3 regions of the Serratia sp. DFXYC6 genome follow, and region 3 is predicted to be linked to each of the others. Evidence: predicted binding sites of a transcription regulator. Region 3 holds the regulator's gene; each other region holds the start of a gene.
The links. The regulator CRP, encoded in region 3, controls carbon source genes, mostly activating them, when cyclic AMP is high. The targets are predictions, from matches to a motif close to ATGTGANNNNNNTCACAT.

Region 1 (10,736 bases), on a different contig from region 3:
GGCGGCGGCGCAACGCACCGTGCCGGATTTGCCGCGCGGCTTGCTGCTGGAGGACTGGGACGACAACTGGCGCGAGCTGACCGAACGTCTGGACTGCGTCTCGCTGCATATCGACCACAAGGCGCTGACCGCCGAGCGGGTGAAAGCGTTGAAAGACGCCGGTCTGCGCATTCTGGTGTACACCGTTAACCAGCCTGATCGCGCGCGCCTGCTGCTCGACTGGGGCGTTGACTGCATTTGCACCGACCGGATAGATTTGATTGGCTCGGAGTTCTAATCCGGCGCCGATGAATCCTGCGACGACAAGCCTTGCCGCCGCACCACCGGAAGGAATGCGATGCCTGGCTTTATCCTGTCACTGTGGCACCAGATGGTGCTGTCATTACCGCTGTTCGTCCTGATCGCGTTGGGTTATGGGCTGATTCGCTGGGGGAAATGGCCCGCCAGCATCACCGATGGCCTGACGCGCTTTGTGTTTTCCCTCGCCTTGCCCGCCATGCTGTTTCGCATGATGTGCGACTTCTCGCAGCGTCCGGCGGTCGATGCCCGGCTGTTGATCGCGTTCTTCGGCAGTTGCCTGATCGTGTTCGTGCTCGGCCGCCTGGTTGCCCGGTACCTTTTCCGGCTGGATGGCGTCGCCGGGTCGGTGTTTGCGCTGGGCGGTATTTTCTCCAATAACGTGATGCTCGGTTTACCGATCGCCAGCGTGATGCTGGGGCAGGCGGCGATCCCGTCGGTGGCGCTGGTGCTGGTGTTCAACGGCCTGATCCTGTGGACGCTGGTCACGGTGTCGATCGAATGGGCGCGCAACGGCTCGCCGACGCTGGGGGGCTTTGCTAAAACCGCGCGCAGCGTGCTGACCAACCCGCTGATCGTCGGCATTTTGTCCGGCACGCTGTTTAGCCTGACCGGCCTGCCGCTGCCGGACTTCGTCGATCGGCCGGTCAGCATGCTCGGCCAGGTGGCGGCGCCGCTGTCGCTGGTGGTGCTTGGCATGGGGCTCGCCGAGTACCGCATCAGCGAAGGCTGGCAACTGAGCAGCGCCATCTGCGTGCTGAAGTTGCTGGTACAGCCGTTGGTGATTTGGCTGCTGGCCTGGATGATGGATCTGCCGCCGATGGAGACCCGCGTGGTGGTGCTGCTGGGCTCAATGGCGGTGGGGGTGAATGTCTACCTGATGTCGCGTCAGTTCAATACGCTCACCGGCCCGGCCGCCACCAGCCTGGTGATGTCCACCGTGCTGGCGGCGATCACCACGCCGCTGATCCTCACCGTTATGGGCGTGCGGGCGTAGCCGGCAGCGGGGCCTGCGGCACCGCCGGCGCGGTACGGTTGAACGGATCGCGCGGCTGGTTGCCGTTAGGCAGCAGCTGGCCGCCGTTCGGCGTGGTTTGCAACAGCTGTTGCCGTTGATTGTCGAACTGTCGCTGTTGTTGCAGGCGGCGTTGATCCATCTGCCGGTTGTTCAACAAGCGCTGTTGCTGCGCCTGTTGGCTGTTTTGGTTGAGAAGCTGCTGCTGTGAACGCAGATCGGTTACGCCGTTGGCCGCTGCAGCCAGGCCGGGCAGCAACAGCAGAGCGAACAGGATGTGAGACGTTTTCATGATGGTTACCTCGCTTTTTTATTAAGCCTAACCCAGCGGTGAAATTTTGCTGGTAGTTTGTCTTTTGTTCAAATGTAAACCGCCTTTTCGCCAACGCGGTGCCCATCTTCCGTTACAATCGCGGTTTATGAATTGCTAGGATGAACCCATCGTGCTGCTCTTGGTTATCACCACCATTCTGTGGGCGTTTTCTTTTAGCCTGATCGGCGAGTATTTGGCGGGTCAGGTCGACAGCGGGTTTTCGGCGCTGGTGCGCATCGGGCTGGCGGCGCTGGTGTTCCTGCCGTTCCTGCGCTGGCGCAATATCAAGCCCAGGGTGATCCTGCTGTATATGCTGGTGGGCGCCTTCCAACTGGGCATCATGTATCTGTTCAGCTTCCGCGCCTATCTCTACCTGACGGTACCCGAATTCCTGCTGTTCACCGTGTTGACGCCGCTGTACATCACGCTGATCTACGACTTACTGAGCGGCCGATGTTTACGCTGGGGCTATGTGTTCAGCGCGCTGCTGGCGGTGCTGGGCGCGGCGATCATTCGCTATCACCAACTGAGCGAACACTTCTGGTGGGGGCTGCTGTTGGTGCAGGCGGCGAACATCAGCTTCGCCATCGGCATGGTCGGCTATAAGCGCCTGATGGAAGTGCACCCCTTGCCGCAGCACACCGCCTTTTCCTGGTTCTACCTGGGGGCGGCGGTGGTGGCGGTGGTGGCCTGGTTCCTGTGGGGCAATCCGCAGCAGCTGCCGACGACCAATCTGCAGTGGGGCGTGCTGATCTGGCTGGGCGTGGTGGCGTCGGGGCTGGGCTATTTCATGTGGAACTACGGCGCGACGCAGGTGGATGCCGGCACGCTCGGCATCATGAACAACATGCATGTGCCGGCCGGCTTGTTGGTCAACCTTGCCATCTGGCAGCAACAGCCGCACTGGCCGAGCTTTATCATCGGCGGGGCGGTGATCGTCGCTTCGCTGTGGGTGCACCGCCGCTGGGTGGCGCCGAAACAGCTCGGCTAAACGGGAGGGCGACAGTTTATACGCCGGCCGCCAACGCTTTGGCGCCGGTCGCGCCGGGGCGTGCCGCGTCGCGCACGAACGGCAGATGATCGCAGGCGTGCTGGCGGGCCGAGCGGATAAAGGCTTCGGTCACCGCCTGGCGCTGTTCGCCGTCGCGCACGGCGGCGTACAGGCGGCTCCACAGGCCGTCACCCAGGGTTTTGGTCACCACCAGCCCCTGCCGTTCGAAACTCTCCACCACCCAGTGCGGCAGCGCCGCAATCCCCATCCGCGCCGACACCATCTGGATCAGCAGCAGCGTGTTATCGACGTTCTTCAATGCCGGGTTGACGCCCGCCGGCTGCAGGAAATGCCGCCAGATATCCAGCCGCTGGCGCTGCACCGGGTAAATCAACAGCGTTTCATCGCTCAAGTCTGCCGGCTCGATGTGCGGCTTGCCGGCCAGCGGATGATCCGGCGCCAGCACCAGACGCACCTCGAAATCGAACATCGGCGAATAGTGCAGGCCGCTGCGCGGCAGAATATCCGACGTCATCACCAGATCCAGCTCGCCCTGTTGCAGGGCCGGCTGCGGATCGAAAGTCACGCCGGAGGTGAAGTCCATCACCACCTGCGGGAAACGCTGGCGGAAATTGTCCAGTGCCGGCGTCAGCCACTGAATGCAGCTGTGGCATTCGATGGCGATGCGCAGCGTGGTCTGGTGCGGCTCGTGGCAGGCCTGCAGCGCCTGTGAGATTTGCGGCAGCACCTGTTCCGCCAGCTGCAGCAAGATCTCGCCCTGGGCGGTGAAGCGCAGCGGCTGGCTCTTGCGCACGAACAGCTTGAAGCCCAGACGTTGCTCAAGATCGCTGAACTGGTGCGACAGGGCAGACTGCGTCTGATGAAGTTGGGCCGCCGCCCCCGCCAGCGAACCGCTGCTGCGCAGGGCCTGCAGCGTCCGTAAATGTTTCAGTTCGATCATGAGAGTCCTTCACATTGACAGTGAATAAATTGCGCTTGTGGTTAATACAGTACCTGCTGATTATGGATGTGTAAACATCTGGACGGCTAAATGGGGAATAAGACGATGGCAATTTTGAATCACACACTGGGTTTTCCTCGCGTTGGGCTACGACGTGAGCTAAAAAAAGCTCAGGAAAGCTACTGGGCCGGCAACTCAACGCAGGAAGAGCTGTTGGCGGTTGGCCGCGAGCTGCGCGCTCGCCATTGGCAACAGCAACAGCAGGCCGGGGTGGATTTGGTGCCGGTCGGCGATTTCGCCTGGTACGATCATGTGTTGACCACCAGCCTGCTGCTGGGTAACGTGCCGGCGCGCCATCAGAATGCGGATGGCTCGATCGATCTGGACACGCTGTTCCGCATCGGCCGTGGCCGCGCACCGACCGGCGAGCCGGCGGCCGCGGCAGAAATGACCAAATGGTTCAACACCAACTACCACTACATGGTGCCCGAGTTCCAACAAGGCCAGCAGTTCAAGCTGGGCTGGACCCAACTGCTGGATGAAGTGGACGAAGCGCTGGCGCTTGGTCACCGCATCAAACCGGTGCTGCTGGGCCCGGTGACCTATCTGTGGCTGGGTAAAGTGAAGGGCGAGCCGTTCGATCGCCTGTCGCTGCTGAAAGACATTCTGCCGGTTTACCAGCAGGTGCTGGCCGAGCTGGCGAAACGCGGCGTCGAGTGGGTGCAAATTGACGAGCCTGCGCTGGTGCTGGAGCTGCCGCAGGCCTGGCTGGACGCCTTTAAACCAGCTTACGACGCGCTGCAGGGGCAGGTTAAGCTGTTGTTGACCACGTATTTCGACAGCGTCGGCCACAACCTCGATACGGTTCGCACGCTGCCGGTGCAGGGGCTGCACGTCGATCTGGTCGCCGGTCACGACGATATCGCCGCGCTGAGCGCCGCATTGCCGCAAGACTGGCTGCTGTCGCTGGGCGTGATCAACGGCCGCAACGTTTGGCGCGCCGATCTGAGCCGCTGGTTCGAACGTCTTCAGCCGCTGGTGGGCACCCGCCCGTTGTGGATTGGCTCCTCCTGTTCACTGCTGCACAGCCCGATCGACCTGAGCGTGGAAAGCCGTCTGGATGAAGAAGTGAAAAGCTGGTTCGCCTTCGCTCTACAAAAATGCGCCGAGTTGGCGCTGCTGGCTGCGGCGCTGAACGCGCCTGACGCGGCGAAGCAAGCCGAACTGGACGCCTACAGCGCACCGATCCGCGCCCGCCGTCAGTCGAGCCGTGTACACAATGCGCAGGTTGAGCGCCGTCTGGCCGCGATCACTGCGCAGGACAGCGAGCGCCACAGCGCTTACGCCGAGCGCGCCAGGGCGCAGCGCGAACGTTTCAACCTGCCGGCCTGGCCGACCACCACCATCGGTTCGTTCCCGCAAACCACCGAGATCCGCGGCCTGCGCCTGGATTTCAAACAGGGCCGTTTGGACGGCAACAACTACCGCACCAGCATTGGAGAGCACATCAAACAGGCGATCGTTGAGCAGGAGCGCCTCGGGCTGGACGTGCTGGTGCACGGTGAAGCCGAGCGCAACGACATGGTGGAATATTTCGGCGAGAACCTCGACGGCTTCGTGTTTACCCAGAATGGCTGGGTGCAGAGCTACGGCTCCCGCTGCGTGAAGCCGCCGGTGATCATCGGTGACGTCAGCCGCCCGGAAGCCATCACCGTCGAATGGGCCAAATTCGCCCAGTCGCTGACCGACAAGCCGGTAAAAGGCATGTTGACCGGGCCGGTCACCATCCTGTGCTGGTCGTTCCCGCGTGAAGACGTGACCCGCGAAGTGATTGCCAAGCAGATTGCGCTGGCGCTGCGCGACGAGGTGGAAGATCTGGAAAAAGCCGGTATCGGCATCATTCAGATCGACGAACCCGCCCTGCGCGAGGGGCTGCCGCTGCGCCAATCCGACTGGGCCGCCTACCTGAACTGGGCGGTGGACGCCTTCAAATTGAACGCCGCCGTGGCGCAGGATGACACCCAGATCCACACCCACATGTGTTACTGCGAGTTCAACGACATCATGGACTCCATCGCCGCGCTGGACGCCGACGTGATCACCATCGAGACCTCGCGTTCCGATATGGATCTGCTGGAAGCCTTCAAAGAGTTCGAATACCCGAACGAAATCGGGCCGGGCGTCTACGATATCCACTCGCCGAACGTGCCGAGCGTGGAATGGATCGAAGCGCTGCTGCGTAAAGCGGCGCAGAACATCCCGGCGGAACGCCTGTGGGTTAACCCGGACTGCGGCCTGAAAACCCGCGGTTGGCCGGAAACCCGGCAGTCGCTGGCCAACATGGTATTGGCGGCGCAGCGCCTGCGCGAGCAGGCGTGATGGCGTGCGGCGGATGAGCTCCGCCGCTTACAGATTGACTGGTGTGATGATTGGGCGCTTCGGCGCCCTTTTTTATGCGGGGGAGGTTACTTGACGCCGTGCTGGGCGAACCACGCCAGCATGCGCTGCCAGCCGTCTTGCGCCGCTTCGGCGTTGTAGCTGGGACGATAATCGGCGTTGAACGCATGCCCGACCTCGGGGTACACCACGATTTCGGCCTCGGCGTTGGCGGCGCGTATCGCCTGGCGCATGGTTTCCACCGTCTCCAGCGGAATGCCGCTGTCCTGCCCGCCATACAGCCCCAGTACCGGCGCCGACAGGTGGGTGGCGACATCGACCGGATGCTTCGGTGAATTCAGCGTTTTCTCGCCGACCAGTTTGCCGTACCAGGCGACCGCCGCCTTCAACTGCGGGTTGTGCGCTGCGTACAGCCAGGTAATGCGACCGCCCCAGCAGAAGCCGGTGATCGCCAGCTTGCCGGCGTCGCCGCCGTGGCGGATAGCCCAGTGCGCGGCGTGATCCAGATCCGACAGCACCTGACGATCCGGCACCCTGGTCACCAACTGCTGGAACAGCTCGCCGATATCGCTGTAGTCGTTGGCATCGCCCTGGCGAAAATAGAGCTCAGGCGCGATCGCCAGATAGCCCTGCTTGGCCAGGCGACGGCAAAGATCCTGAATGTGCTCATGGACGCCGAAGATTTCCTGCACCACCAGCACGATGGGAAAGGGGCCGTTATGGTCGGCGGGTTTGGCGACGTAGGCCGGCAGCGCGTCGCCCTGAGAAGGGATGGTCGTTTGCCCGGCATGAATGCCCTGTTCGTCGGTGATAATCGCGGAGGCGGCCAACGGCGCGGCGGCCGGGGCGAATCCCCCCTGAGCCTGTTCTAATGTCATCACATGTTCGGTTTTCATTGCGGTCTCCGTGCAATAGAAAAAAGCGCTGAGATTAACTATAGGAAAGATTACCCATTATTGGCGCTGCGTGGCGCACTTTCGGACAAGTCGATAAAAAACGGCTAATTATCTGGCTTTGCGGCATTTTTAAGCGCTTTTTATCATGTTATTACGCGTTTTGGCCCGCGTAAGTGCCATAAGGTGCGTTAGAGGGCTTTTTTGCCCCTAAGCAACCGATAAGATGGAGTTATTTCGGATTGATGAGCTAAATAGTTTCAGCCGGCAACCAACGGGCAGGGAGCTGCAAGGTTTGTCGGCTAGACTGAGGTTTAGCGGTGCATTCTGGATGCCTTATAGTGATAGTGATTTTTTGTGATAAAAATCACAAAAAATATGTAGCATGTAATTTGTTTCTCTTTTCATAGTGACTGTCGTCACGAAATTAAGCGGCGATTTTCAGTAGAGTGCTTTTTTGTTCCTCCCAATAAACATGATCCATGAGGAGTCTCGTATGTCTCAGTCTGACGTTTTTCATCTCGGCCTCACCAAGAACGATTTACAAGGGGCCCAGCTTGCCATCGTGCCGGGCGATCCGCAGCGCGTAGAGAAGATTGCCAAGCTGATGGAAAATCCGGTGCATCTGGCCTCCCATCGTGAATTCACCACCTGGCGCGCAGAGCTGGACGGCAAGGCGGTGATCGTCTGCTCCACCGGTATTGGCGGCCCGTCTACCTCTATCGCGGTGGAAGAGCTGGCGCAGCTGGGCATTCGCACCTTCCTGCGCATCGGCACCACCGGCGCCATTCAGGCCAATATCAACGTCGGTGACGTGCTGGTGACTACGGCGGCGGTACGCCTCGACGGCGCCAGCCTGCACTTTGCGCCGATGGAGTTCCCGGCGGTTGCGGACTTCGCCTGCACCACCGCGCTGGTGGAAGCGGCCAAAGCCAGCGGCGCGACCACCCACATTGGCGTAACCGCTTCTTCCGATACTTTCTACCCGGGCCAGGAACGTTACGACACCTACTCCGGCCGCGTGGTCAGCCGTTTTAAAGGCTCGATGGAAGAGTGGCAGGCGATGGGCGTGATGAACTATGAAATGGAGTCCGCCACGCTGCTGACCATGTGCGCCAGCCAGGGCCTGCGTGCCGGCATGGTGGCTGGGGTGATCGTTAACCGCACCCAGCAAGAGATCCCGAACGCCGAGACCATGAAAAACACCGAAAGCAAAGCGGTGCAGATCGTGGTGGATGCCGCCCGCCGTCTGCTGTAATCGCCTCCCCTGAACGGGCCGCCGCCGCGGCCCGTTTTTCCATTCGCGACTAATCTGTTACGGTGATACTCCTCAGCGCTGCGCCGATGGCCGCCGCGCGTTGTCATAACAAAAACAACGAGGACGTTTATGACCGCCCAGATCCTGCTTCATCCTTCGCTTGCGCCGCTCGACGGCGGCATTAATTTCCGTGACTTCGGCGGCAACGGCGTGGCCGACGGGCGCCGCATCAAGCGCGGCCTGCTGTTTCGTTCCGGTTCCCTCGAGCGGCTGACGGAAAACGACTGCGCCTTTCTCGCCGGCGTGCCGGTGCGTTCGGTGCTGGACTACCGCGATGCCGACGAAGTGCAGGCCAAACCGGATATTCTGTGGAATGGCGCCGACTATCATCACGTGCCGGCCAACCCGCTGAGCAGCGAAGTCAACGCCAACCTGGAGAAGCTCACCAACGAAACGCTGGCCGCTTTCGACGCCCGCGCGTTCATGCTGGAACTGTATCGCCGCCTGCCGTTCGGCAATGTGGCCTATCAGCGGTTGGCGCAGCTGCTGAGCAACCCCGGCGGCGGCGCGATCGTGCAGCACTGCGCAGTCGGCAAGGATCGCACCGGGGTCGGTTCGGCACTGGTGCTGTTCGCGCTGGGGGCCGACGAAGCGACGGTGCTGGAAGACTATCTGCTGACTGAAACCACGCTGGTCACTTTCCGCGAGCAGATGCTGGATCAGCTCTCTATCAAGCTGAATGCGGCGGCGCTGGAGCAATTCGCCTACGTGCTCAGCGCGCGCGAGGAGTTCCTGATGACGGCGCTGGGCTGCATCCGTCAGCAATACGGCTCCACCGACCGCTGGCTGGAAGCGGAATACGGTCTGGGCGCGGCCCAGCGCGAAGCGCTGCAGGCGTTCTACCTCGAGTAAATCGCTGCGTGTTTAACCGGGGTTTAACTCGCCCCGGCTTATCCTAGGCGGCGAACCATCGCGTATCAGGAGCCCCGTATTGAGCCTCAATGACGTTATCAACTGGGTCAGCGACGTCGTGCGTCAGCACGAAGGCTGGGCCATTCCCATCATCTTCTTCCTGGCGTTCGGCGAGTCGCTGGCGTTTTTGTCGCTGCTGCTGCCGGCCACGGTGATCCTGCTGGCGCTGGGCGCGCTGATCGGCGAAAGCGGCATCGCCTTTTGGCCGATTTGGGCCGCCGCCGCCGCCGGGGCGTTTTTCGGCGACTGGCTCTCTTACTGGATCGGCTATCACTATCAGGATCGCGTGGCCCATATGTGGCCGCTGTCGCGCAATCCGCAGCTGCTGGCGCGCGGCCACGCCTTCTTTGAACGCTGGGGCGTGCTGGGCATTTTCATCGGCCGCTTCTTCGGCCCGCTGCGCGCCGTGGTGCCGTTGGTGGGCGGCATTTGCGGCATGCCGCAGCGCTATTTCCAACTGGCCAACGTCACGTCGGCGATGATCTGGGCGTTCGGCATTCTGGCGCCGGGGGCGTTCGGCATCAAGTGGCTCAGCCAGTGGCTGGGTTGATTTCTCGCTAAATTGCGCAGCGCCGCGCAATATTGTGCGCGGCCGGCAAAATCAGGCTGGACATCCATACAGCCTCCCCTTAACGTGACGGGCAATGGGCGTGCAAAACGCCGCAACGGCAAGGTGCAACAGGAGGCAGGGTGGATACCAGTCTGATTTATGGGATTGGCGGCGTAGCGATCGGCATGCTGTTGGGGTGGCTGATCGCCAGTCTGCGGGTGCAGCAGACGCATGCGCAACATGAAACCGAGCTGCGGTTGCTGGAGCAAGCGTTGCAGCAGGCGCAGCAGGAAACGGCGGCGCGGCAGGAAACGCTGCAGCGCCACGAACAGCAGTCGCGCCAGAGCGAGCTGGAGCTGCGCAATCTGCACAGCCAACTGGCGGCCGGACATGAGAAGCTGCAACAGCTCAACCATTGGCGCAACGAATGCGAACTGCTCAATCAGGAGCTGCGCGCCCAGCGCGAGGTTAACAGCGCGCAGGAAGCCGAACTGCGCGAAGTCACCATCCGTCTGGAAGAGACGCGTATGGCAGCGGAGGAGAAGCAGCGCCTGCTTATCAACAGCGAACAGCGGCTCACCACCCAGTTTGAAAATCTCGCCAACCGCATTTTTGAACACAGCGGCCGCAAGGTGGACGAGCAAAATAAGCAAAGTTTGGATCGTTTACTGTTGCCGCTGCGCGAACAGCTGGACGGTTTCCGCCGGCAGGTGCAGGACAGCTTTGGCCAGGAGGCGCGGGAGCGCCATACGCTGACGCACGAGATACGCAATCTGCAGCAGTTGAACGCGCAGATGGCGCGCGAGGCGATCAACCTCACCAAGGCGCTGAAAGGCGACAACAAAACGCAGGGCAACTGGGGCGAGGTGGTGCTGAGCCGGGTGCTGGAGGCTTCCGGCCTGCGCGAAGGACATGAGTATGAAACGCAGGTCAACGTGCGGGTGGATCATCAGAGCCGCATGCAGCCCGATGTGATCGTGCGCCTGCCGCAGGGTAAGGATGTAGTGATTGACGCCAAGATGTCGCTGATCGCCTACGAGCGCTATTTCAACGGCGAGGATGAGGCGGAGCGCGAAGCGGCGCTGAGCG
Region 2 (10,736 bases), on a different contig from region 3:
ATCGTCGCCGCCCTGCTCAGCCTGCTATTTTTCTTCCTCGGCCACCGGCTGGCGGAACGTTCTGCGGCAACGGCCGAAGACGCGCGCTGATCCCGCAGGCAGCGGCCTATACGGGCTGTCAACCCGCCGCTCGGGCATAGCACCCATAGCGAGAATTCATGGTGCGATCTGTGGCATGGCTCACAGTTTAATTGTATGATGAATACATCAGTTAAACGGGAAAAGACAATGGCCAACGTGCTCACACTGTGCTGGAAATACCTGAGGGCCCTGCTCCTTATCTACCTGTGTCTGTTCGTCGGCAACGCGGTGGCGGCGCTGCTGCCGTTCGCCATTCCCGGCAGCATCATTGGCATGCTGCTGCTGTTCGCCCTGCTCTCTACCCAGATTATGCCGGCCAAATGGGTTAAACCCGGCTGCCATTTGCTGATCCGCTATATGGTGCTGCTGTTCGTGCCGATCGGCGTCGGGGTGATGAAATACTACGACCAGATCGTCGCGCATCTGGGCCCGCTGGTTATCTCTTGCCTCATCAGCACGCTGATGGTGTTGGTGGTGGTCGGCTATACCTCACACTATTTTCATCGCGAGCGCCGCATCGCCGGCAAGCCCGACGACACGGAGGGCAATTCATGATCCATGAAATCTGGTGGTCGTTGCCGCTGACGCTGGCGGTCTATTTCGCCGCGCGCTGGCTGGCGCGCAAGCTGAATATGCCGCTGCTCAACCCGCTGCTGGTGTCCATGGCGGTGATCATCCCGCTGCTGCTGCTCACCGGTATTCCCTATGAACGCTACTTTCAGGGCAGCAAAATCCTCAACGATCTGCTGCAGCCGGCGGTCGTCGCGCTGGCCTTCCCGCTCTATGAGCAGCTGCACCAGATCCGCGCGCGCTGGAAGTCGATTATCGCGGTGTGCTTCATCGGCAGCCTGACCGCCATGATCAGCGGCGGCGCCATCGCCCTGTGGCTGGGCGCCACGCCGGAAATCGCCGCCTCTATCCTGCCGAAATCGGTCACTACGCCGATCGCCATGGCCGTCGCGGACTCGCTCGGCGGCATTCCGGCGATCAGCGCAGTCTGCGTCATTTTCGTCGGTATCCTCGGCGCCGTGTTCGGCCATACGTTGTTCAACCTGTTGAAAATCACCACCCACTCGGCGCGCGGCCTGGCGATGGGCACGGCATCCCACGCGCTGGGCACCGCACGCTGCGCCGAGATGGACTACCAGGAAGGCGCTTTCGGCTCGCTGGCGTTGGTGATCTGCGGCATCATCACCTCGCTGCTGGCACCGTTCCTGTTCCCGGTGCTGCTGCGCCTGTTCGGCTGAACAGGGTGAAACTTGCGATACATCTCGCATTTATGTATTTCATTGCATTAATTTCATCAATTAAGAGACATAAATCACACTTTAATGTCTCTGGCCTGCCTAGAATGTTATCCCGTTAACCCGTAGAGAGACTTTCTATGCATCCGCGTTTTCACACCGCTTTCAGCGCACTGCCCGCGACACTGCAATCCGCCCTGCGGCCTTATCTGGACGCGCCAGACTTTCCGGCGATGTTCACGGCCGAGCAAGCGGCGGCGATCCGCACAGGCTGCGGGTTGGACGATGATGCGCTGGCATTCGCGCTGCTGCCGCTGGCGGCGGCCTGCTCGTTAACCCCGATATCGCACTTTCACGTCGGCGCCATCGCGCGCGGGCAAAGCGGCAACCTCTATTTCGGCGCCAATATGGAGTTCAGCGGCGCGCCGCTGCAGCAAACCGTGCATGCAGAGCAGTGCGCGGTTACCCATGCCTGGCTGCGCGGCGAGCCGGCGCTGGCCTCGGTCACCGTCAACTACACGCCGTGCGGCCATTGCCGCCAGTTTATGAATGAACTGAACAGCGGTGGCGAGCTGCAGATCCGTCTGCCGGGCCGCGCGCCGGCCACGCTGGCGGACTATCTGCCGGACGCCTTCGGCCCGAAAGATCTGGATATCGCTTCGCTGCTGATGGACGAGGTCGATCACGGGCATCAACTGCCGCTGAACGATGCGCTGACGCAAGCGGCGCTGGCGGCGGCCAATCAGAGCCATGCTCCGTACAGCAACGCCCACAGCGGCGTAGCGCTGGAAACGCAGGACGGCAGCCTCTACGCCGGCCGCTATGCGGAAAACGCCGCTTTCAACCCGAGCCTGCCACCGCTGCAGGCCGCGCTGATCCTGCTGAACCTCTCCGGCGGCGACTGCCAGAACATTCGCCGCGCCGTGCTGGCCGAACCGCAGGACGCGAGCATCAGCCAATGGGATGCCACCCGCGTCACCCTGGCGGCGCTGGGTTGCCAAAACGTCAGCCGCGCCGCCTTCTAAGCGCACGACGGCGGGGCCATCCGGTTCCGCCGTTAACAGCACCGCCCGCCAAATACAATGCCCCGACGCCGCCAGAGACACTTTCTTTAGTTAAAAAATCATTTGATTGTCGATAATTACGCCAACCTGGTTCATCATCGGGCAACAAATGCTGTACATCTTCTCTTTATCTTTTAGGATCGTCGGCAATACAGTTATCTGATACGTGAAGAGTAAAACTGATGGAACTAGAATACGAAAGCAAACGCCCGCTCTACATCCCTTACGCCGGCCCGATTCTGCTGGAATTTCCGCTGCTGAACAAAGGCAGCGCTTTCACCGAGGAAGAACGTAGCCACTTCAACCTGCACGGCCTGCTGCCGGAAGCGGTGGAGACCATCGAAGAACAGGTGGAACGCGCCTACCGTCAGTATCAGGATTTCAAGAACGATAACGATAAGCACATCTACCTGCGCAACATCCAGGACACCAACGAAACCCTGTTCTATCGCCTGCTGGACTCGCACCTGAGCGAGATGATGCCGATCATCTACACCCCGACCGTCGGCGAGGCCTGCGAACACTTCTCCGATATCTACCGCCGCGCGCGCGGGCTGTTCATCTCCTACCCGAACCGCGATCGCATCGATGACATGCTGCAAAACGCCACCAAGCAGAACGTCAAGGTGATCGTGGTCACCGACGGCGAGCGCATTCTCGGCCTGGGCGATCAGGGCATCGGCGGCATGGGGATTCCAATTGGCAAGCTGTCACTGTACACCGCCTGCGGCGGCATCAGCCCGGCCTATACCCTGCCGGTAGTGCTGGACGTCGGCACCAACAACCCGCAGCGCCTCAACGATCCGCTGTACATGGGCTGGCGCCATCCACGTATCTCCGGCGAGGAGTACCACGCCTTCGTCGAAGAGTTTATTCAGGCGGTCAAACGCCGCTGGCCGAACGTGCTGCTGCAGTTCGAAGACTTCGCGCAGAACAACGCCACCCCGCTGTTGAACCGCTACCGCGACGAGATTTGCTGCTTTAACGACGACATCCAGGGCACCGCCGCGGTCACCCTCGGCAGCCTGATCGCCGCCAGCCGCGCCGCCGGCAGCCAGCTGCGCGATCAGACCGTCACCTTCCTCGGCGCCGGTTCCGCCGGCTGCGGCATCGCCGAGCAGATCATCGCGCAGATGAAGTCCGAGGGGTTGAGCGAAGACGAAGCGCGCGCCCGCGTATTCATGGTTGACCGCTTCGGCCTGCTGACCGACAAACTGCCGAACCTGCTCGACTTCCAGAGCAAGCTGGTGCAGAAGAGCGACAACCTGGCCGGCTGGGAAACCGCCAGCGACGCCATCTCGCTGCTGGACGTGGTGCGCAACGCCAAGCCAACCATTCTGATCGGCGTGTCCGGCCAGCCGGGGCTGTTTACCGAAGAGCTGATCCGCGAGATGCACAAGCACTGCGAGCGCCCTATCGTGATGCCGCTGTCCAACCCGACCTCGCGCGTGGAAGCCCGTCCGGAAGACATCATCAACTGGACCGACGGCGCCGCCCTGGTGGCGACCGGCAGCCCGTTCGCGCCGGTAAGCTACAAAGAGCAGCTGTACCCGATTGCTCAGTGCAACAACTCCTACATCTTCCCGGGCATCGGTTTGGGCGTGCTGGCCTCCGGCGCCACCCGCGTCACCGACGCCATGCTGATGGCCGCCAGCCGCGCGCTGGCGGATTGTTCGCCGCTGGCTACCGACGGCCACGGCGCGCTGCTGCCGAATATCGACGATATTCAGGGCGTGTCGAAGTGCATCGCCATGGAAGTGGGTAAAGCCGCCCAGCTGCAGGGCGTGGCGATCGTCACCTCCGAAGATGCGCTGTCGAAAGCCATCGAGCACAACTTCTGGCGGCCGCAGTACCGCAGCTACAAGCGCACCTCGTTCTGAATGGTGAGCTGAAATGACCCAGCCCGGCTCCGCCGGGCTTTTTTGTGCGGCAAAACCGCCGAAAAATGCGGCGGCGCGCGTGCTTCAGGCGGTTCGCGTCTTGCGTCGGTCGGTCAGGTAAAGTAGCCTTGATCCATCTTTTTCAGCCCGGCGCGCGTAAGGCAACAACATGTGGAAACGCCTGATCATCAGCCTGTTCATCATCATTGCGGTGTTGATGGGTTCGGCTATTGCGCTCGATCGCTGGATCAGTTGGAAAACCGCGCCTTACGTCTACGACGAACTGCAGGAATTGCCGCATCGCCAGGTCGGCGTGGTGCTCGGCACCGCCAAGTATTACCGCACCGGGGTGATCAACCAGTATTACCGTTACCGCATTCAGGGAGCGATCAACGCTTATAACAGCGGCAAGGTAAAATACCTGCTGCTGAGCGGCGACAACGCCCAGCAAAGCTATAACGAACCGATGACCATGCGGCGCGATCTGATCGCCGCCGGCGTGGCGCCGAGCGATATCGTGCTGGACTACGCCGGCTTCCGCACCCTGGATTCCATCGTGCGCACCCGCAAGGTGTTCGACACCAACGATTTCATCATCATCACCCAGCGCTTCCACTGCGAGCGCGCGCTGTTCATCGCCCTGCACATGGGCATTCAGGCGCAGTGTTACGCGGTGCCGTCGCCGAAGGACATGATGACGGTGCGCGCCCGCGAGATCTTCGCCCGCCTGGGCGCACTGACCGATCTGTATATCCTCAAGCGTGAACCGCGCTTCCTCGGCCCGCTGATCCCGATCTCCGCCATGCACACCGTGCCGGAAGACGCCCAGGGCTATCCCGCCGTCTCGCCGGAACAGTTGGTTGAGCTGGAGCACAAGCTGAAAGAAGAGAAGCAGAAAGCCAAACAGCCCTGACGGGTAATGCCCCAAAAAGAAAGGCCGGCATATTTTGCCGGCCTTGTCGTCTGTGCTGCGGTAGCTCTACTTCTTCTTGGCGTATTTCAACGAATCCAGCGCCACGGCGAAGATGATGATGCTGCCCTTGATGATGTACTGCCAGTACGGGTTGATGCCGATATAGGTCAGGCCGTAGTTGATGACGGTGAAGATGATCACCCCTGTCACCACGCCCCACACCGTACCCACGCCGCCGGCGAAGGAGACGCCCCCCACCACGCAGGCGGCGATGGCGTCCAGCTCATACATAAAGCCAAGGTTATTGGTGGCGCTGCCGATACGCCCCGCTTCCAGCAGGCCGCCGAAGGCGTAGAACACGCCGGACAGCGCATAGATCATGATCAGGTTCAGCGGTACGTTAACGCCGGAGACCTTGGCCGCTTCCGGGTTGCCGCCGATGGCGAAGATGTTCTTGCCGAAGCGGGTCTTGGTCCACAGGATCCAGACGAAAATGATGGCAATCAGCGCGTAGAAGGTAATATACGACAGCTTAAAATCGCCGAAGCGCAAGAAGCCTTGGGCAAAGGTGGAAAACTTCGGATCAAAGCCCGCGACCGGCGACGCGCCGACCGAATCGTAATACAGCGAGTTGATGCCGTAGACGATGATCATGGTGCCCAAGGTGGTGATGAACGGCGTCACGTTGAGATAGGCGATAATCAGGCCGTTAACCAGGCCGATCACCGCGCCGACCGCACACACCAGCAGGATGACCAGGGGAATCGACCAGGTTTCCATGTGAGGGAACACCTTGTTGACGTTATCCATCGATTGCAGCAGCGTGGCCGCCACCACCGCCGCCAACCCCACCTGCCGCCCGGCGGACAGGTCGGTGCCCTGGGTGACGATCAGCCCCGCCACGCCCAGCGCGATGATGATGCGCACCGAAGACTGCGTCAGGATGTTGCTCAGGTTCATCAGGCTAAGGAAAGTCGGGTCCTGAATGATGATGATGGCCAACAGCACCAGCAACACCACGTAAATGCCGCCTTCCTTGAAATAGGTAAATAAGGTTTTTTTATTTAGCGCGTTCATAATTCCGATCCTTAAAGGTGCAGGGAGGCGAGACGTAAGATTTCATTTTGCGAGGTCTGTTTGGTGTTAACGATGCCCGCAACCTGACCATTGCTCATCACCAAAATACGGTCGGTGATCCCCAACAGCTCCGGCATTTCGGACGAGACGATAATGATCCCCTTGCCCTTCTTCGCTAGCTCGGTCATCAGCTGATAGATCTCGAACTTGGCGCCCACGTCAATGCCGCGCGTCGGTTCATCCAGCATCAGGATCTCCGGCTGCGTCAGCAGCCAGCGGCCGATGATCACCTTCTGCTGATTGCCGCCGGACAGCGAGCCGATATGGGTGTGATGCCCCGGCGTTTTCACCCGCATGGCGTCGATCACCCATTGGGTGTCGCTCTTCATCCGCGCGTTATCCAGCAGGCCGAGCTTGTTTTTATAATTGCGGATATTGGAGATCAGCGAGTTGAAACCCACGTCGAGGTAGGCGTAAATCCCGGTGGATCGCCGCTCTTCGGTCACCAGCGCAAAGCCGTGGTTGATCGCTTCGTTGGCGCTGTGGTTGTCGATCGCCTTGCCGTGCAGCTTGATGGTGCCCGCCACCTTTTCACGAATGCCGAACAGCGTCTCGACGATATCGGTGCGTTTGGCGCCCACCAGCCCGGCGATGCCGAGGATCTCGCCCTGATGCAGATCGAAGGACACATCGCGGATCGAAGGCTGGCGCAGCGATGTCAGGTTCTTCACCTCGAGGATCACCTCACCCGGCGTGTTCTGCCTGTCGGGGAAACGCTGGCTCAGCGAGCGGCCGACCATCATGGCGATGATCTTGTCCATGTCCAGCCCTTCCAGCGGCTGGGTGGCGATCCACTGGCCGTCGCGCAGCACCGTTATCTCGTCGCACAGCTGGAAGATCTCTTCCATCTTGTGCGAGATATAGACGATGCCGCAGCCGCGCTCTTTCAGCTTGCGGATGATGGTGAACAGGTGATTGACCTCCTTCTCCGTCAACGAAGAGGTCGGTTCGTCCATGATGACGATCTTGGCGTCATAGGAAAACGCCTTGGCAATCTCGATCATCTGCATCTGCGACACCGACAGGTTGCCCACCTTTTCGCGCGGGTTGATGTCAATATCCAGCTCGTCGAAGATCGCCTGAGTGTCTTTGAACATCTTGTCCTGATCGACGAACAGGCCTTTGGTCGGGTAGCGCCCCAGCCACATGTTGTCCATCACGGTGCGTTGCAGCACCAGGTTCAGCTCCTGATGCACCATCGAAACGCCGTGTTCCAGCGCTTCCTTCGAGCTCTTGAAATCGATTTCCCGGCCCTGAAATACAATGCTGCCGCTGTCTTTTTTGTAAATGCCGAACAGGCATTTCAACAACGTCGATTTCCCCGCGCCGTTCTCCCCCATCAGGGCGTGAATCGAGTGCGGACGGACGCGTAAATTGACATTGTCCAAGGCTTTGACGCCGGGAAATGACTTACAGATATCCGTCATTTCCAGCAAAAATTCGCGTGAGCTATCGGCCATAAATACACCTGGCTTAACGATCTTGCAGTCGTAAACATCCCCGCCGGCGGTATCCCTGGTGTTGGCGCCGCAGGCGGGGTCTTAGCGGGATCTCAATTCTTATTTAACAAACTGAGACAGGTTGTCTTTATCTACGCCGACGTAAGGAATACGCACGACTTTATTTTCGATTTTATATTGGGTGCCTTCGGTGGCCGGCTTGCCCGCCGCCAGGTTTTTCGCCAGCTCGAAGGTGGCCTTCGCCTGGTTGTCGGCGTCGTTCAGCACCGTGCCCGCCATCGCGCCGGATTTCACCAGCGCCAGCGCTTCAGGCAACGCATCGACGCCGAACACCGGAATACTGGTCTTGTTGTGCGCTTTCAGCGCTTCCACCGCGCCCATCGCCATGGCGTCGTTGTTGGCGATCACCACTTCGATCTTGTTGGCGTTCGGGCCGGAGAGCCAGGCATCCATCTTGTCTTTCGCCTGCGCGGTATCCCACATCGCGGTATCCATCTGCAGCTGCTGGGTCTTGATGCCTTTTTCGTTCAGCGTTTTCACCACGTAGGTGGTGCGCGCTTCGGCATCCGGGTGGCCCGGCTCGCCCTTCAGCAGCACGAACTGGATCTGGCCGTCTTTATTCAGATCCCAGGCCGGGTTGGCTTGCCAGTGTTTGGCGATCAGTTCACCCTGGATCACGCCGGATTCTTTGGAGTCGGTGCCGACGTAATATGCCTTGTCATAGCTGTCCAGCGCCTTGCGGGAAGGTTCTTTGTTGTAGAACACCACCGGGATATCGTTTGCGCGCGCCTTATCGATGACCACCGGCGCAGCGGCCGGGTCGACCAGGTTGATCGCCAGCGCTTTCACGCCCTTGGCCAGCAGCACGTCGATCTGATCGTTCTGTTTGGACTGGTCGTTCTGCGAGTCATTCATCAACAGGGTAACGTCCGGTGAAGCCTTGGCGTCTTTCTCGATCGCCTTACGCACCACCGACATGAAGTTGTCGTCGTATTTGTAAATCGTGACGCCAATACGGGTATCAGCATGGGCTGCGGCGCCAAACATCATGGCTGCGGCCATGGCGGCCAGGGTGAAAACCTTCTTATTCATTGTCAGTCTCCGGTTCTGTGTAGGGTATTACTCGTCTTTGAGCCAATGGTCACCGGCAGTGCGTACACCCCAGGCCTGGCGATTTCCACTCAACACCTGTCGTCCGTGGATCTTGTTATTTCCGAGAAATGCTGTGTCAGCGCGAGATAAAGGTTGCAGCGGCAAGGGCCTTTGCGCCGGAAAACGCCTAGAGCATAGACGGCGCGATGTTAATATTCTGTGAATTTTCTCACAGATTGAAAACGGTTACACAAGATTAAATCGTCAGAGAGTGACCGTCGCCTCACTTTGCCAGGGGGCGACAGAATGGCGCCGCACCAGCGTCGGCATGAACAGATGAGCGGCCTGCGGCTCCGCCAGGCCTGCTGCGCCCTGCAATGCCAGCTCGGTCGCCAACGTGGCCATCGAAACGATCGGGTAACGCACCGTGGTGAGTTTGGGGCTGGTGTAGCGCGCGATGGGAATGTCGTCGAAGCCGATCAGCGAGAAATGCTGCGGCACCGTGATACCGTTTTCTTTCAGCACCGCCATGGCGCCGGCGGCCATGGCGTCGTTGTAGGCGAACACCGCGCTCAGCTGTAAGTTGCGCCCCAGCAGCTCGACCATCGCCGCCTCGCCGCCCTGCAGATCCGGCGAACCGTAGGCACGCCAGTTGTCGGGCGTGGCCAGCCCGGCGGCGGCCATCGCCTGCGCATAGCCCTGCTGGCGCAGCGGCCCGTCTTCGATCGGGTGATTGGAGCCCAGATAGCCGATGCGCCGGTGGCCCTGCGACAGCAAAAGACGCATCGCCATTTCTGCGCCGCAGACGTTATCCAGCCCGACGCAGCGCGGCTCATAGCCGGGGATAATCCGGTTGATCAGCACCATGCCCGGCACCTGCTCCAGAAAACCGATCAGCTCGGCGTCGCTCAGGGCTTTGGCGTGAACAATCAGGGCGTTACAGCGCTGGCGGATCAGCACTTCGATCGCGTGGCGCTCTTTGTCCGCCTGATGATAGCTGTTGCCGATCAGCAGATACTTGTGGTGTTTCTGCGCCACCGTGTCTACCGCTTTCACCAGCGCGCCGAAGAACGGATCGGACACGTCCATCACCACCACGCCCAACGTATCGCTGCTTTGGGTCGCCAACGCCTGCGCGTTGGCATTGGGGCGATAGCCCAGATCCGCCACCGCCTGCAGCACCTGCTCGCGCGTCTCTTTGCTGGTCAGCGCGCTGTGGTTCAGCACGCGGGAGACGGTCGCTACGGAGACCCCGGCGCGTTTCGCCACGTCGCGAATAGTGATCGGATGAACTGGAGGCATGCGGGATCCTGAAATCGGGGTAGTGGCCGGTGGCGCTATCCTACCCCGATTGGCCCGCTGCTCTGCGTGAATTACGTCACAGGAAAGAAAACGTTTACATACATTTTTTTAACCTGCCGACGGGCGCTCACTTCAGCGCTTTGGATTCCGCTTCGCCGGCGGCCATCTGCGTCAATTTGCGCCACAGCCATTCCATCGGCCCCTGTTCGAAGTAACGCAGCCACAGTGCGGAAAAGACCAGGTTGACCAACCAGACCAGCGGCACAAACGCCAACAGCTGCAGCCGGTCAAACTGCTCATAGAGGCCAAAGCGATAAAACAGCGTGGTGCAGATCAGCGTTTGCAGCAGGTAGTTGCTTAACGCCATACGCCCCACCTGGCTCAGCCAGCGGGCGATGCGCAGGCGCGACAGCGCGGGCCAGAAACCGTAACACAGCGCCAGATAGCCCATCGCCTGCAGCGGCGCGCCCAGCTCGCGCGGCACCTGCAGCAGGAAACCGCTCCAGCGATAGTCCCAGTGCACCTGCCATTGCAGCGCCACCGCCGGCAGTTGGATCAGCACG
Region 3 (10,736 bases):
ACGTGAGCGTAGCCGCCCAGCAGCGTGCGGTCCCCTTGCAGTTCGCAGAACAGCTCGCCGCCGCGCGCCGAAATCTGCCGGGCGTGCAGCCGATGGCGGCCGAGACGCGCCGTCCAGTAGGGCATCAACGTGCAATGCGCGGAGCCGGTCACCGGATCCTCGCCGCCGTCGAGCGTGAAATAGCGCGAAACGAAGTCCACGGTGTCACCCGGCGCGGTGACGATCACTGCGCGGCCGGCCAATGCGATCAGCGCCGGGATGTCCGGCCGCAGCGCGCGCACCTGCGCCTCGTTTTCAAGCACCACCAGCAGCGCTTTCGCCTGCCACACTTCCTGTGGCTGCACGCCCAGCAGCGCCGCGAGGCCTGCCGGTTCGGCGACTTTCTGCGGCGGCCTGGCGGGGAAATCAAGCACCAGCCGCTCCCCGTCCCGCTCATCGCGCTTGACGAACAGCTCGCCGCCGGCCGATCTGAAGCGAATATCCTTCAGCGCCGGGTTAACCGCGCTGAACATCACATGCGCCGCCGCCAGCGTGCCGTGGCCGCAAAGATCGACCTCGCGTTCCGGGGTAAACCAGCGGATGGCGGTCATGTCGCCGTCATCCCAGACAAAGCTGGTTTCCGACAGGCCGATCTCGTTAGCGATCGCCTGCAGCCGCTCCGCCGGCAGCGGCTGCGTCAGCAGGCAGACCCCGGCCGGGTTGCCGCGCAACCCTTCGCCGGTAAAGGCGACCACGTGATAATAGTTTTCCGCCATCGTTCACTCCTTAATGCCAGATCAGTAACACACAGGCTGCAGTCAACAACCCCATGGAAACGTTGAAGATAACCCAGGCCTTTTTACTGCGCAGCAGGCGACCGATCAGGGTGCCGAACGCCAGCCAGATAATGCCGGCGACGATGTTCACCACCACAATGCCCAGCGCGATCGCCGCAATGGAACCGTTGTACTTATCGCCCGCCAGGCTGAAGCTCGCCACCGCCCCCAGCGCCATCAGCCAGGCTTTCGGGTTGAGGAACTGCAGCAGCCAGCCCTGATACAGCCGCACCGGCTGCGGCGGCGCCACGTCGGTTTCCAGCTTTTCATAGGCGGCGGTGGCGACTTTCCACGCCAGCCACAGCAGGTACAGGCTGCCGAGGATTTTCAGGATCAGGTGCAGCGACGGGTAGACCAGGATCAGGCTGCCGACGCCGAACGCCACCAGCAGCAAGATGCTTTGCATGCCGAGCATGATGCCGACCATCAGCCACAGCGATCGCATAAAGCCGAAGTTAGCGCCGGAGGTGGTCAGCAGCAGATTATTGGGGCCAGGCGTGATGGCGGCGACCCACAGGAAGCCCAGCATCGAAAGGAATAAACTCGGTTCCATGGCACGGGTGCTCCTCACCCAAGGCGCTTTTTTGCAGTATCATTGATAATTCTTGGTATTGAAGCTAACAGTGCGCTAGAGATCTCACAATAGCCGCCCACAACATTTTACTCAGCCTATGCCTAACACCTTTCGCCCTCTGACCGGGGCCAGTAACCCGCACCTGCAAACGCTGTTGCCGCGGCTGGTGCGCCGCCGCGTGTTATTGAAACCGCATTGGCAACGGCTGGAATTGCCCGACGGCGATTTCGTCGATCTCGCCTGGAGCGAGGATCCGGCGCAGGCGCGCGACAAACCGCGTGCAGTGCTGTTTCATGGCCTGGAAGGCAGCTTCTACAGCCCCTACGCGCACGGCCTGCTCAACGCCTGGCGCGAGCGCGGCTGGCTCGGGGTGGTGATGCACTTTCGCGGCTGCAGCGGCGTACCCAACCGCAAGCAGCGCATCTACCACTCCGGTGAAACCGAAGACGCGCGCTTCTTTCTGCGCTGGCTGCGCGACAGCTACGGTGAGGTGCCAACCGCGGCGGTAGGCGTTTCGCTCGGCGGCAACATGCTGGCCTGTTATCTGGCGCAGCAAGGCGCCGACAGCCTGCTGCAGGCGGCGGTGGTGGTCTCGGCGCCGCTGATGCTGGAACCCTGCGCCTACCGCATGGAGCAAGGCTTCTCCCGCGTTTATCAGCGCTACCTGCTGGGGCAGCTGAAACAAAACGCCACCCGCAAGCTGTTGCACTACCCGGACACTCTGCCGCTCAAACTGTCACAGCTGAACGGGTTGCGACGCATTCGCGAATTCGACGACGCCATCACCTCGCGCATTCACGGCTTCAGCGACGCCACCGACTATTATCGCCGCTGCAGCGCCCTGCCGCTGTTGCCGTCTATCCAGACGCCGCTGCTGATCATCCATGCGAAGGACGACCCTTTCATGACCCCTGAGGTGATCCCCGACGTCGCCGGCCTGCCGCGCAATATCGAATATCAGCTGACTGAGTTCGGCGGCCACGTCGGCTTCGTCGGCGGCACGCTGAAAAAACCGCACATGTGGCTGGAGCATCGCATTCCGGCCTGGCTTTCCCCTTATCTGGACATTCCGACGTGATTATTCCCTGGCAAGAACTGGCAACCGACACCCTGAACAGCCTGATCGAATCCTTTGTGCTGCGCGAAGGCACCGATTACGGCGAACACGAACGCTCGCTGGAGCAGAAGGTGGAGGACGTGCGCCGCCAGCTGAAAAACGGCGAAGTGGTGCTGGTGTGGTCGGAACTGCATGAGAGCGTCAACATCATGCCGCGCGGCCAATTCCGCGCCGGGCAGGAAGAAATTTAGTGGCGCCCGGTTCTATGACTGACGGAAAAAATCAGGTAACAATGGGGCATTGCAAACCAGCGCGCGCCATTTTTCCTGACATAGAGAGCGTCAACAAGAGCCACAATAATCCCCTGACGCCGGCGCATTCAACACGGAGTGACAACCATCATGTCTGCCAAACATCCCGTTATCGCGGTGACCGGTTCCAGCGGCGCCGGCACCACCACCACCAGCGTGGCGTTCCGTAAAATCTTCCAGCAGCTCAATATCCGCGCCGCCGAACTGGAGGGCGACAGCTTCCACCGCTATACCCGGCCGGAAATGGACGCGGCGATCCGCAAGGCGCGCGATCTGGGCAGACACATCAGCTATTTCGGCCCCGAGGCCAACGACTTCGGCCTGCTGCAGCAGAGCTTTATCGACTACGGCAAAAACGGCACCGGCCGTTCGCGCAAGTACCTGCACACCTACGACGAAGCGGTGCCCTACAATCAGGTACCGGGCACCTTCACCCCGTGGGAGCCGCTGCCGGCGCCGACCGACGTGCTGTTCTACGAGGGGCTGCACGGCGGCGTGGTTACTGAGCACCATGACGTGGCCAAACACGTCGATCTGCTGGTCGGCGTGGTGCCGATCGTCAACCTGGAGTGGATCCAGAAGCTGATCCGCGATACCGGCGAACGCGGCCACTCCCGCGAAGCGGTGATGGATTCGGTGGTGCGCTCGATGGAAGACTACATCAACTACATTACGCCGCAGTTCTCGCGCACCCACATCAACTTCCAGCGCGTGCCGACGGTGGACACCTCCAACCCGTTCGCCGCCAAGGCCATTCCCTCACTGGATGAAAGCTTCGTGGTGATCCACTTCCGCGGCCTGGACCAGATCGACTTCCCCTACTTGCTGGCGATGCTGCAGGGATCGTTTATCTCGCACATCAATACGTTAGTGGTGCCGGGCGGCAAAATGGGGCTGGCGATGGAGCTGATTATGGCGCCGCTGGTGCAACGGTTGCTGGAAGGCAAGAAGATCGAATAAATGCGTTGAGCGCGGCGCCGGCCGCGCTCCGCCTCGATTACGCCGGTTGGCGGATCTCGAAGCTGTGGGTTACCGTGGCGGCCTTGTTGAGCATCAGCGCCACCGAGCAGTATTTCTCCGCCGACAGGTTCACCGCACGTTCGACGATCTTGTCGGTCAGATCCTGGCCGGTCACGATGAAGTGCAGGTTGATATGGGTGAACAACCGCGGGGCTTCTTCGCGGCGCTCGGAGGTCAGCTTCACCTCGCAGTCGCGCACGTCGTTGCGCCCCTTTTGCAAGATGGATACCACGTCGATCGCGCTGCAGCCGCCCACCGACATCAGCACCATCTCCATCGGGCTGGGCGCTTTATCACCGGCGTTGCCGTCCATCAGCACCTGGTGGCCGGAGGCCGATTCACCCAAAAACGTTAACCCTTCCACCCATTTAACTCTTGCCTGCATTCTGGTCACTCCGGTTGATTTCTTAAAATCAGAGTACGCTTTCGCATAGAAACAGGCAACGTAACCTGATGCTAATCATGCTGAAGCGAGACAACACGAGACACCCGCCTTACTCTGTGCTACAAACAGAGCCGCAATAAATCTTTCCGGGACACTGCATTTCAGGGAAACGCCCAGAGAAAGGCTCCTTTACCGGTATGTTAACAGAATGTAGCTTGCAGCGCTTACGGCAAGTTAATATGCTAGAGCGACAGCGTATTTTTATGACACGCCTCAAAACTTGCCGGTAGCCCTCGCTCATAACTGCGGCTACAGGCGGGTTTTACAGGGAACTCTGACCCCTGTGACACAAGGCAGCGATAACAACAGAGGATAACAGCGAATGGTTCTCGGCAAACCGCAAACAGACCCTACTCTCGAATGGTTCCTGTCTCATTGCCATATCCACAAATATCCATCGAAGAGTACGCTGATTCACCAAGGTGAAAAGGCCGAAACGCTTTACTACATCGTGAAAGGCTCCGTCGCGGTGCTGATCAAGGATGAAGAAGGTAAAGAGATGATCCTGTCCTACCTCAACCAGGGGGATTTCATCGGCGAGCTCGGATTGTTCGAAGAAGGCCAGGAGCGCAGCGCCTGGGTTCGCGCGAAAACCGCCTGTGAAGTGGCCGAAATTTCCTACAAGAAATTCCGCCAGCTGATCCAGGTGAACCCGGACATCCTGATGCGTCTGTCCGCCCAAATGGCGAGCCGCCTGCAGGTCACCTCCGAAAAAGTGGGCAACCTCGCCTTCCTGGACGTGACCGGCCGCATCGCGCAAACCCTGCTGAATCTGGCGAAGCAACCTGACGCCATGACTCACCCGGACGGCATGCAGATCAAGATCACCCGTCAGGAGATCGGCCAGATCGTCGGCTGCTCGCGTGAAACCGTTGGCCGTATTCTGAAAATGCTGGAAGATCAAAACCTGATTTCCGCCCACGGCAAAACCATTGTCGTCTACGGCACCCGTTAATCCCCGAAGAAACGGCGCAGTCTGCGCCGTTTTTTTATCTGCTCCCTGCCATGTGGCGCCGCCTGATCTACCACCCGGAAATCAACTACGCACTGCGACAAACGCTGGTGTTGTGCCTGCCGGTGCTGTTCGGCTTGTTGATTGGCCAGCTACAGCTCGGCCTGATGTTCTCTCTGGTGCCCGCCTGCTGCAATATCGCCGGTCTGGACACGCCGCATAAGCGCTTCTTTAAACGGCTGATCGTCGGCGGCACGCTGTTCGCCTTCAGCAGCGTGCTGCTGCAACAGGCACTGCTGTGGCACGTGCCGCTGCCGGCGCTGATGCTGGGCCTGGCGCTGCTGCTCGGCGTCACCGGCGAAATCAGCCCGCTGCACGCCCGGCTGTTGCCGGCGGCGCTGGTGGCCGCCATTTTCGCCCTCAGCACGGCCGGCACGGTACCTCTCTGGCAGGCGCCGCTGCTGTACGCGATCGGCACCGTCTGGTACGGCTTATTCACCTGGTTCTGGTTCAAGCTGTGGAAAGAACAGCCAATGCGCGAGACGCTCAGCCAGCTCTATCTGGAGCTGGCGGACTATTTCGAAGCCAAATACTCGTTGCTGACTCAGCACACCGATCCGCAAACCGCGCTGCCCCCGCTGCTGGTACGCCAACAAAAGGTGATGGATCTGATCAGCCTTTTATACCAACAGCTCAATTTCCTGCCGCACGCCAACAACCTCGAACAAAAGCGCCTGCAGCGCGCCTTTCAGGTGGCGATGGATCTGCAGGAGCACATCACCGTTAGCCTGCATCTGCCGGAGGAGGTGCAAAAACTGGTGGAGCAGAGCCAGGCCGAAGCGATCATTCGCCGCAACGCTCAGGTGATCGCCGGCCGGCTGCGCGTGGTGGCGCACGATATTCTCTACCATCAACATTCGAAGCGCTTCTCCATGAGCCACGAACTGGCGGCGCTGGAAAAAATGGCGGCGCAGCATCCCGATAACCCGGTCGGCCAGTTTTGTTATTACCACTTCAGCCGCATCGCTCGCCTGCTGCGCACCCAGCATCCGCTGTACCGCCGCGACCTGATGCCCGGCCAGCACCGCCTGCCGTTTTGGCCGGCGCTGGCCAGCTACCTGTCGTTCAAATCCACCGCCCTGCGCAACGCCGCACGGCTGGGGGTGACGCTGGCGGTCGGCAGCAGCCTGGGTGCGGTTTTCAACCTGCCGAAGCCTTACTGGATCCTGCTCACCATCATGCTGGTGAGCCAAAACGGGTATAACGCCACCCGGGTGCGTATTCAGCACCGTGCGCTGGGCACGATTGCCGGGCTATTGCTGGCGGCCGGGCTGTTGCAGCTGCAGCTGCCGGAAGGAGAAACGCTGAGCATCATGCTGGTGATCACGCTGCTGGCCTACCTGGTTTCGCGCAAGAACTACGGGCTGTCGGTGATTGGCTTTACGGTCACGGCGGTTTACACCCTGCAGCTGCTGGCGCTGAACGGCTCGCATTTTCTGGTGCCGCGTCTGATCGATACGCTGATAGGCTGCGTGCTGGCGTTCGGCGGCACCATTTGGCTGTGGCCGCAGTGGCAAAGCGGGCTGCTGCGCAAGAATGCCCATCAGGCGCTGGAGAACGATCAAGCCGCGCTGCGGCTGATGCTGAAGCAGCCGGAACCGGATGCCACCGCGTTGGCCTATACCCGCATGCAGGTCAACCAAGCGCACAATGCGCTGTTCACCTCGCTCAATCAGGCGATGCAGGAGCCGGGGTTCGCGTCGAATTATCTGGCGGACATGCGGCTGTGGGTCACTCACAGCCAGTTCATCGTCGAACACCTGAACGCCATGACCATTCTGGCGCGCGAGCACTACATGCTGACGCCGAAACTGGCGGAAGCCTATCTGCAAACCTGTGAAATTGCGCTGCAAAGCTGCCAGCAGCGGTTGGAATACGACGGCCCGAGCAGTGACAACAGCGGCATCATGCAGCCGCCGGATCTGCATCCGGACATGCCCGTCACCGAGATGGAACGTCATTTGCGGCGCATTTTGTCGCACCTGAACGTGATGCATACCATTTCGTCGCTGGCCTGGCGTCAGCGCCCGCACCACGGCATCTGGCTCAAGCGCAAACTGCGCGATCAATAAGGGCGCGGCATGCCGCGCCCCGTTATTCGCCGCACGAGCTTCAGACGTTGATCACATCCTGCACCGCCAGCTCGAACAGCGCCATGCCGGCTTCGATGTCCTGCAGCTCCACCACCAGCGACGGCGCAAAGCGGATCACGTTCGGCCCGGCGTTGAGGATCATCAGCCCACGCGCGGCGGCAGCGGTGAGGAAATCGCGCGCTCTGCCGTGATAATGCGGCGTCAGTTCGGCGCCGATCAGTAACCCCATGCCGCGAATGGCGGTGAAAATACCGTATTTATCGCCGATATCCTGCAAAGCCTGCACATACAGCGCGTGGCGCTGTTCGATGCCGCTCAGCACTTCCGGCGTATTGATCACATCCAACGCCGCCTCCGCCACCGCGCAGGCCAACGGGTTGCCACCGTAGGTGGTGCCGTGAGTGCCCACCTGCATCACCGACGCAATCTCTTCGGTGGTCAGCATGGCGCTGACCGGGAAACCGCCGCCCAACGCCTTGGCGGTGGTGAGAATGTCCGGCGTCACGCCATAATGCATATAGGCGAACAGCTTGCCGCTGCGCCCCATGCCGCTTTGCACTTCGTCGAACACCAGCAGCGCCTGATGTTGGTCGCACAGTTTGCGCACGCCTTTAAGGAAGCCGGCGTCGACCGGCGTAATGCCGCCCTCGCCCTGAATCGGCTCCATCACCACCGCGCAGGTGTGGTCGTCCATCACCGCTTTCACCGCCGCCAGATCGTTGAACGGCACGTGCACGATGTCGGCCGGCTTTGGCCCGAACCCGTCGGAGTATTTGGCCTGCCCGCCCACCGACACGGTGAACAGCGTGCGGCCGTGAAACGCGTTATAGAAGGCGATGATTTTGGTTTTATAGGGGCTGTGGCGGGTGATGGCGTAATGACGCGCCAGTTTGAACGCCGCTTCGTTGGCCTCTGCGCCGGAGTTGGCGAAGAACACCCGATCGGCGAAGGTGGCGTCGATCAGTTTGCTCGCCAGGCGCAGCGCCGGTTCATTGGTAAAGACGTTGCTGGTATGCCACAGAGTCTCACCCTGACGTTTGAGCGCCTCGACCAGCGCCGGATGGCAGTGCCCCAGCGCCGTTACCGCGATGCCGCCGGAAAAATCGATGTACTCTTTTCCCTGCTGATCCCAGACCCGACTGCCTTTGCCGCGCACCGGCACAAACTGGGCGGGTGCATAAACAGGCAGGATAACCTGGTCAAAGGTGCTGCGGCTCACTGCGGATTTTCCAGTCATTTTTTCGGCTCCACCCTGAAGGTTTTTCAGCGCTATCGTAATGTTAGATTGAAAACATAATCACGAAATATGCATAAAAAACCAATCAAGCGCAAACGCAAAACGCCCGACGAGCGAAAAAAACGCATCGGGATTAACGGTTGAGGAAGTTATCCAGCAGCTGATGGCCCTGCTCGCTGAGCACGCTTTCCGGATGGAACTGCACGCCTTCCAGCGCCAAAGTGCGATGGCGGATGCCCATGATCTCGTCGCGCACGCCGTCGCGTTCGCTCCAGGCGGTCACTTCAAAACAGTCCGGCAGCGTATCGGCTTTCAGCACCAGCGAGTGATAGCGGGTCACGGTCAGCGGATCGTTCAGGCCGCGAAACACGCCGACGCCGAGGTGGCGGATGGCCGACGTTTTGCCGTGCATCACCGCGCGGGCGCGCACCACCTCGGCGCCGAACGCCTGCCCCAGCGCCTGGTGCCCCAGGCACACGCCGAGGATCGGCAGCTTGCCGGCGAAATGACGAATGGCGGCCAGCGAGATACCCGCTTCGTTCGGGGTGCAGGGGCCGGGGGAAATCACCAGATGCTGCGGCGCCAGCCGCTCGATATCGGCCAGCTGCAGCTCATCGTTGCGCTTCACCACCACCTCGGCGCCCAACTCGCAGAAGTACTGGTAAAGGTTATAGGTAAAGGAGTCGTAGTTATCGATCAGCAGCAGCATGTCAGGTCCGGCAGAGAAAAACGCCGCCATAGTTTACTGATTTAACCCGCCGCTGCCGACGATAATTTCCGCTTACTTTTTACGGCCGCCGGTGATCGAGCCCAGCACGCCGCGCAGGATCTGGCGGCCGAGATCGCGCGCCATGCTCTTGGCGGCGGTCTGGACGATGCCGTCGCGTTTGCCGCCGCGCGGGCCGGTGGAACCGAACAACAGCTCGTTCAAACCATCCATCAGGCCGCCGCCCGCCTGCTGTTGTTGCTGTTGCGTCTGCGGTTGTTGCCCCTGCTGCGGGGTGCCGATGGTGGCGAAGCCACCCGACGACAGCTTCTCGTAGGCGGACTCGCGGTCAATCATGTCCTCATAGCGGCCATACAGCGGCGACTTGTTGATCGCGCTGTTCAGCCCTTCCGCGCCGAGCATGCCCATTTTGGATTCCGGCGCGATGACCATCGCCCGCTCCACCACGTTCGGCCGGCCCTTCTCGTCGAGGAACGACACCAGCGCTTCGCCCACGCCCAGCTCGGTGATCGCCGTTTCGGCATCGAAGGCCGGGTTGGCGCGCAGGGTTTGCGCCGCCGTCTTCACTGCCTTCTGATCGCGCGGGGTAAAGGCGCGCAGCGCATGCTGCACGCGGTTGCCCAACTGGCCCAGTACGCTGTCCGGGATGTCCAGCGGGTTCTGCGTGACGAAGTAAATGCCGACGCCTTTGGAGCGGATCAGACGCACCACCTGTTCAATCTTGGTCAGCAGCGCCGCCGGCGCATCGTTGAACAGCAGGTGCGCCTCATCGAAGAAGAACACCAGCTTCGGCTGTTCAGGGTCGCCCACTTCCGGCAGGTGCTCAAACAGCTCGGCCAGCAGCCACAGCAGGAACACCGAATACAGCTTCGGCTGATTGATCAGCTTGTCCGCCGCCAGCAGATTGATCACGCCGTGGCCGTTGGCGTCGGTTTTCATCAGATCGTTGATGTCCAGCATCGGCTCGCCGAAGAACTGATTGGCCCCCTGCTCTTCCAGCGTCAACAACCCGCGCTGAATGGCGCCGATAGAGGCGGCAGAGATATTGCCGTACTGGGTTTGGAATTGTTTGGCGTTGTCGCCGACGAACTGCACCATGGCGCGCAGGTCTTTCATGTCCAGCAGCAGCAGCGCATTGTCATCGGCGATTTTGAACACCAGCTGCAGCACGCCGCTTTGCACCTCGTTCAAATCCAACAGGCGCCCCAGCAGCAACGGCCCGAGATCGGAAATGGTGGCGCGGATCGGGTGGCCTTTTTCACCGTAAATATCCCACGGGATAATGGTGCAGGCCTGCGGTTGCCAGTCGGTGACGCCAATCGCCGCCAGGCGCGCCTGCAGTTTTTCGGAAGGCACGCCCTCGGCGCCGATGCCGGACAGATCGCCCTTCACGTCCGAGAGGAACACCGGCACGCCGATGCGTGAGAACTGTTCGGCCATTTTCT

Region 1: udp (uridine phosphorylase) is a predicted target of CRP. The motif match lies at 7,223-7,240, and genes of this name have one in related genera.
Region 2: cdd (cytidine deaminase) is a predicted target of CRP. The motif match lies at 1,391-1,408, and genes of this name have one in related genera.

The regions. Positions count from the first base shown of each region.
Region 1 covers NZ_JBXUNV010000005.1:274,448-285,183, forward strand. Annotated here, with positions in the region: gene ugpQ (glycerophosphodiester phosphodiesterase) at 1-277, shown strand, start outside; gene AC2CGQ_RS22305 (AEC family transporter) at 338-1,294, shown strand; gene AC2CGQ_RS22310 (hypothetical protein) at 1,275-1,604, opposite strand; gene AC2CGQ_RS22315 (carboxylate/amino acid/amine transporter) at 1,756-2,616, shown strand; gene metR (HTH-type transcriptional regulator MetR) at 2,633-3,577, opposite strand; gene metE (5-methyltetrahydropteroyltriglutamate--homocysteine S-methyltransferase) at 3,668-5,956, shown strand; gene AC2CGQ_RS22330 (dienelactone hydrolase family protein) at 6,043-6,870, opposite strand; gene udp (uridine phosphorylase) at 7,364-8,125, shown strand; gene AC2CGQ_RS22340 (tyrosine-protein phosphatase) at 8,255-9,037, shown strand; gene AC2CGQ_RS22345 (DedA family protein) at 9,117-9,647, shown strand; gene rmuC (DNA recombination protein RmuC) at 9,788-10,736, shown strand, end outside.
Region 2 covers NZ_JBXUNV010000001.1:2,431,931-2,442,666, forward strand. Annotated here, with positions in the region: gene AC2CGQ_RS11875 (MFS transporter) at 1-90, shown strand, start outside; gene AC2CGQ_RS11880 (CidA/LrgA family protein) at 229-636, shown strand; gene AC2CGQ_RS11885 (CidB/LrgB family autolysis modulator) at 633-1,328, shown strand; gene cdd (cytidine deaminase) at 1,466-2,350, shown strand; gene AC2CGQ_RS11895 (NAD-dependent malic enzyme) at 2,572-4,269, shown strand; gene sanA (outer membrane permeability protein SanA) at 4,439-5,182, shown strand; gene mglC (galactose/methyl galactoside ABC transporter permease MglC) at 5,249-6,259, opposite strand; gene mglA (galactose/methyl galactoside ABC transporter ATP-binding protein MglA) at 6,271-7,779, opposite strand; gene mglB (galactose/glucose ABC transporter substrate-binding protein MglB) at 7,879-8,871, opposite strand; gene galS (HTH-type transcriptional regulator GalS) at 9,136-10,173, opposite strand; gene yeiB (DUF418 domain-containing protein YeiB) at 10,301-10,736, opposite strand, start outside.
Region 3 covers NZ_JBXUNV010000006.1:19,903-30,638, forward strand. Annotated here, with positions in the region: gene AC2CGQ_RS22560 (PhzF family phenazine biosynthesis protein) at 1-755, opposite strand, end outside; gene AC2CGQ_RS22565 (LysE family translocator) at 766-1,368, opposite strand; gene AC2CGQ_RS22570 (hydrolase) at 1,487-2,467, shown strand; gene AC2CGQ_RS22575 (YheU family protein) at 2,464-2,697, shown strand; gene AC2CGQ_RS22580 (phosphoribulokinase) at 2,848-3,717, shown strand; gene AC2CGQ_RS22585 (OsmC family protein) at 3,755-4,162, opposite strand; gene crp (cAMP-activated global transcriptional regulator CRP) at 4,545-5,177, shown strand; gene AC2CGQ_RS22595 (YccS/YhfK family putative transporter) at 5,228-7,306, shown strand; gene argD (bifunctional acetylornithine/succinyldiaminopimelate transaminase) at 7,347-8,564, opposite strand; gene AC2CGQ_RS22605 (aminodeoxychorismate synthase component II) at 8,698-9,273, opposite strand; gene AC2CGQ_RS22610 (helicase HerA-like domain-containing protein) at 9,346-10,736, opposite strand, start outside.